DNA from 2 places in the Streptomyces sp. NPDC030809 genome. Region 2 is predicted to be linked to the other one. Evidence: riboswitches for the same ligand, from Rfam matches in the RefSeq annotation. Region 2 holds a riboswitch; the other holds the start of a gene.

Region 1 (2,191 bases), on a different contig from region 2:
ACCAGCTTGCGCGGCGGGTTGGTCGCGGCGCGCTCGGCGGCGGCCTCCAGGGCCGTGCGGCCGACGAAGTCGCCCTCCTTCTCGAACTTCACGACCCGGCCCAGACCCGCGTCGAACGGGGTGAGGGAGGTGGTCAGCTCGTGCCCGTACAGCGGCATGCCCGCCTCCAGGCGCAGCGTGTCGCGGCAGGACAGGCCCGCCGGGACCAGGCCCGCGGCGGCGCCCGCCTTGGTGAGGGCCTCCCACAGCTCGACCGCGTGCTCGGGCTTGATGAACAGCTCGAAGCCGTCCTCGCCGGTGTAGCCGGTACGGGCGATCAGCGCCGGCACGCCCGCGACGGTGCCCGGCAGGCCCGCGTAGTACTTGAGGTTGTCCAGGTCGGCGTCGGTCAGGGACTTCACGATGCCGGGGGACTCCGGACCCTGCACCGCGATCAGCGCGTACGCGTCGCGGTCGTCGCGGACCTCGGCGTCGAAGCCGGCGGCGCGCTCGGTCAGCGCGTCCAGCACGACCTGGGCGTTGGAGGCGTTGGCGACGACCATGTACTCCGTCTCGCCGAGGCGGTAGACGATCAGGTCGTCGAGGATCCCGCCGTCCTCCTGGCAGATCATCGTGTAGCGGGCCCGGCCCACGCCGACCGTGGAGATGTTGCCGACCAGCGCGTAGTCCAGGACCTTGACGGCCTCGGGGCCGGTGACGGTGATCTCGCCCATGTGGGAGAGGTCGAAGAGGCCGGCCTTGGTGCGGACGGCGTTGTGCTCGTCCCGCTCGCTCGCGTAGCGCAGCGGCATGTCCCAGCCGGCGAAGTCGGTCATCGTCGCGCCGAGGGCGCGGTGCACGGCGTCAAGGGCGGTCAGACGCGGGGTGTTCGTCATAAGGCTGGCTCTCCAAGGCAGGTCCGCGACGGGGCGAAGGACTTTCCTCCCCATCTGTCATCGGAACCTGAGAGGTTCATCACGACCGTACGTGTATACGGAAGCGACTTGCACCTTGGGTGGAGCCGGCGGTTCACGAGGACCGGGCGGCCCGCTTTTCAGATGTGCCTCGCCCGCGCGGTACGGGGCCTGAGAGATTCAAGGGAGGGACTTGCTCCTTCGGCGTCCGCGGCCGGCCGTGTCAGTCACGGCCTCCGGGGAACTCTCCCGCGCAGATTCAAGCGGCCTTTATGCAGTTGGTCGTACAGCTTGGCGCGCACATCATTGCACGGGCCCCAACCGGGCCGGAACCGTGGGCGGCGCATTACCGTCTCTTTACACTCAACGGGCATGGGTCGGACGACCCGAGCCGGGGGAGGCGAAGACTGTGCGGAGATTCGGAGTTCTCGCGGGTACGAGCAGTACGGGCGCCGCGGCCGGGGTGCCGGCCCAGCCGGGCGCCCCGCAGCGGGAGGCCCTGGGCGCGCCGCGGGCCGCGGCCCCGGCCCGGCCGGTGCGCGACCTGCGCGGCCGCGGCGGCCGCGCACCCGGCCGGCTGCGCTTCGGCGCCGGGGACGTGGTCGTCGTCTCCGGCCTGCCCGGCAGCGGCAAGAGCACCCTCATCAAGCGGGCCGTGCGGGTCCGCGGGATCGACTCCCAGGACGTCCGCGAGCGCTGGGAGCGCCGGATGCCCGCCCGGCTGCCGTACGGGGCCTACCGGCCGCTGGTGCGGCTGGCGCACTACGCCGGGCTCTGGCGGGCCCTGCGCTCCGGCGAGAGCCTCGTCGTGCACGACTGCGGCACCCAGGCCTGGGTCCGGGCCCTGCTGGCCCGGGGGGCCCGCCGCCGCGGCCGCTCCCTGCACCTGCTGCTCCTCGACGCCACCCCCGAGGAGGCCCTGTCCGGGCAGGCGGCCCGCGGCCGCGGGGTCTCCGGCTACGCCTTCCACCGCCACCGCACCACCGTCGCCCGCCTCCTCGCCGCCGCCGAACAGGGCCGCCTGCCCGCGGGCTGCGCCTCCGCCGTCCTCCTGGACCGCCCCGCGGCCGCGGCCCTGACCGGCCTCGACTTCGGCTCCGCCGCGCGGGTTGACGGCACGCCCTAGAGTCGTGCGCAGCGGAACGGAAAGGGCGCGGTGAACATGCAGGACGGGACGTACGGCGGGGCGCACGCCGGGGGCCACGACGGCACGTACGGCGGCGGGGGCGCGGACCACGGCGCCGGGGACGGCTGGCCGGCGAACGAGCTGGAGGAGACCCTCGCGGCCTCCCTCGGCA
Region 2 (2,191 bases):
GGCCGAGCGGGACGCGAAGTCGGTCTCCGTCGAGGACACCTTCGACGTGGACCTGCACGACCGGGTCCGCATCCGCGTCGAGGTCCAGCGGCTGGCCGACCGCTGCGTGCAGCGGCTGCGGGCCTCCGGGCACTCCGGCCGCACCATCGTGCTCAAGGTCAGGCGGTACGACTTCTCCACCCTGACCCGGTCCGAGACCCTGCGCGGGCCCACCGACGACCCCGGCGTGGTCCGCGAGGCCGCGGCCCGGCTGCTGGACGCGGTGGACACCACCGGCGGGGTCCGGCTGCTGGGCGTCGGGGTCTCCGGGCTCGCCGACTACACGCAGGAGGACCTGTTCGCCCAGGCCGCGGCCGGGGAGGCGGAGGCCCGGGCGGCGCAGGAGGGCGAGGAGGGGCCGCCCGCCGCCCCGGAGGGCGCGGGCGAGCCGGCCGCCGCCGCGGACGGCCCGCCGCCGGAGCGGCGCTGGGCCGCCGGGAGTGACGTCCGCCACGCCGTGCACGGGGCGGGATGGGTCCAGGGCAGCGGGGTGGGGCGGGTGACCGTGCGCTTCGAGGAGCCGGGCGACCGGGCGCCGGGGCGGGTGCGCACCTTCCCGGTGGACGATCCCGACCTGGCGCCCTCGGACCCGCTGCCGCTGGTGGCTCAGCCCTCGTCGGTGCTCAGCCGGCCGAAGTCGCGGTCCGGGGCCGGCGGCGGGGCGGGCGCGGCGAAGTCGCCGGGCAGCGCCACGTCCAGCCCGTAGTGGTGGTACAGCTGCAGCTCCTGCTCGGGGGACAGGTGGCGCCCGACCCCGAAGTCGGGTGCATCCTTGATGAGGGAGCGTTCGTAGGGGATGCGCAGGGCGTCCCCGACCAGCTCGCTCGGCTCCAGCGGGACGAAGGCGTCCCGGCCGAACAGTCCGGTGCGGACGGCCGCCCACTCCGGGGTGCCGGTCGCGTCGTCGAGGTACACCTCGTCGACCGTGCCGATCTTGGTGCCGTTGCGGTCGAACGCCTTGCGGCCGATCAGGCTGCGCGGATCGATATCGGTCTGCACGGTCCCTCCATTTGGTCGCAACTCCTCCGTAATGACTACGAAAGTGCATATTTGAAGAAGGGGCCACTCGAGGGAGTCCCGGCAACCTCGCTGGTAGTCTGGTTTCCGGCTGCTGACCCTGTGCGGGAGAGTCCTCCGAGAACGCTCGTACCGAGCCTCTCGGTGGCGCCGAAGGAGCAAATCCTCCCCGGAATCTCTCAGGCAGACGTACCGCACGGACGAGGCCACTCTGGAAAGCAGGGCGGGCGTCGGACCGGTGTGCCGGAACCCCTCCTCACCGACGGTGAAAGCCGGGACTCCACGGGCAACCCCCGGGAGACCCGGTGAAGCTCTCAGGTTGAGATGACAGAGGGGGAGGCCGTCCGGGTGCCCGCGCCGTGGCACCCCTCGTAGGTCGCGAGACCAGGAGGCCTCCGCAGATGACCGCCCACCGCATTCCGCTCAGCCAGCTCGAGAGCGGCATCCCCTTCGAACAGCGCCACATCGGCCCCGACGCCGAAGCGCAGGCGAAGATGCTGGCCCAGGTCGGCTACGGCTCGCTGGACGAGCTCACCGCCGCCGCGGTGCCGGACGTGATCAAGAGCGCCGAGGCCCTGGGCCTTCCGGCCGCCCGCACCGAGGCCGAGGTCCTGGCCGAGCTGCGCACCCTCGCGTCGCAGAACAAGGTCATGAGCTCCATGATCGGCCTCGGCTACTACGGGACCTTCACCCCGCCGGTGATCCTGCGCAACGTCATGGAGAACCCGGCCTGGTACACCGCGTACACCCCGTACCAGCCGGAGATCTCGCAGGGCCGCCTTGAGGCGCTCCTCAACTTCCAGACCGTCGTCGCCGAGCTCACCGGCCTGCCCACCTCCGGCGCCTCCCTGCTGGACGAGGGCACCGCGGCCGCCGAGGCCATGACGCTGGCCCGCCGGGTCGGCAAGGTCAAGGGCGGGGTCTTCCTCGTCGACGCCGACGCGCTGCCCCAGACCATCGCGGTCATCGAGACCCGCGCCGAGCCCACCGGGGTCGAGGTCGTCGTCGCCGACCTCTCCGAGGGCATCCCGGCCGAGGTCGCCGAGCGCGGTGTCTTCGGCGTGCTGATCCAGTACCCGGGCGCCTCCGGTGCGGTCCGCGACATCAAGCCGCTCATCGACGCCGCCCACGAGCT

Evidence for each region. A riboswitch is a leader RNA that binds a small molecule or an ion and turns the genes downstream of it on or off. The one in region 2 is predicted to bind glycine.
Region 1: linked by a shared signal. The riboswitch ahead of gcvT (glycine cleavage system aminomethyltransferase GcvT) and the one ahead of gcvP (aminomethyl-transferring glycine dehydrogenase) in region 2 are both predicted to bind glycine.

Annotation. Positions count from the first base shown of each region.
Region 1 is NZ_JBVIDV010000020.1:86,218-88,408, forward strand. It holds gene gcvT (glycine cleavage system aminomethyltransferase GcvT) at 1-875, opposite strand, end outside; glycine riboswitch at 920-1,043, opposite strand; glycine riboswitch at 1,044-1,155, opposite strand; gene ACZ407_RS25135 (AAA family ATPase) at 1,303-2,019, shown strand; gene ACZ407_RS25140 (enhanced serine sensitivity protein SseB) at 2,056-2,191, shown strand, end outside.
Region 2 is NZ_JBVIDV010000001.1:613,173-615,363, reverse strand. It holds gene ACZ407_RS02645 (DNA polymerase IV) at 1-745, shown strand, start outside; gene ACZ407_RS02640 (PRC-barrel domain-containing protein) at 646-1,038, opposite strand; glycine riboswitch at 1,152-1,261, shown strand; gene gcvP (aminomethyl-transferring glycine dehydrogenase) at 1,458-2,191, shown strand, end outside.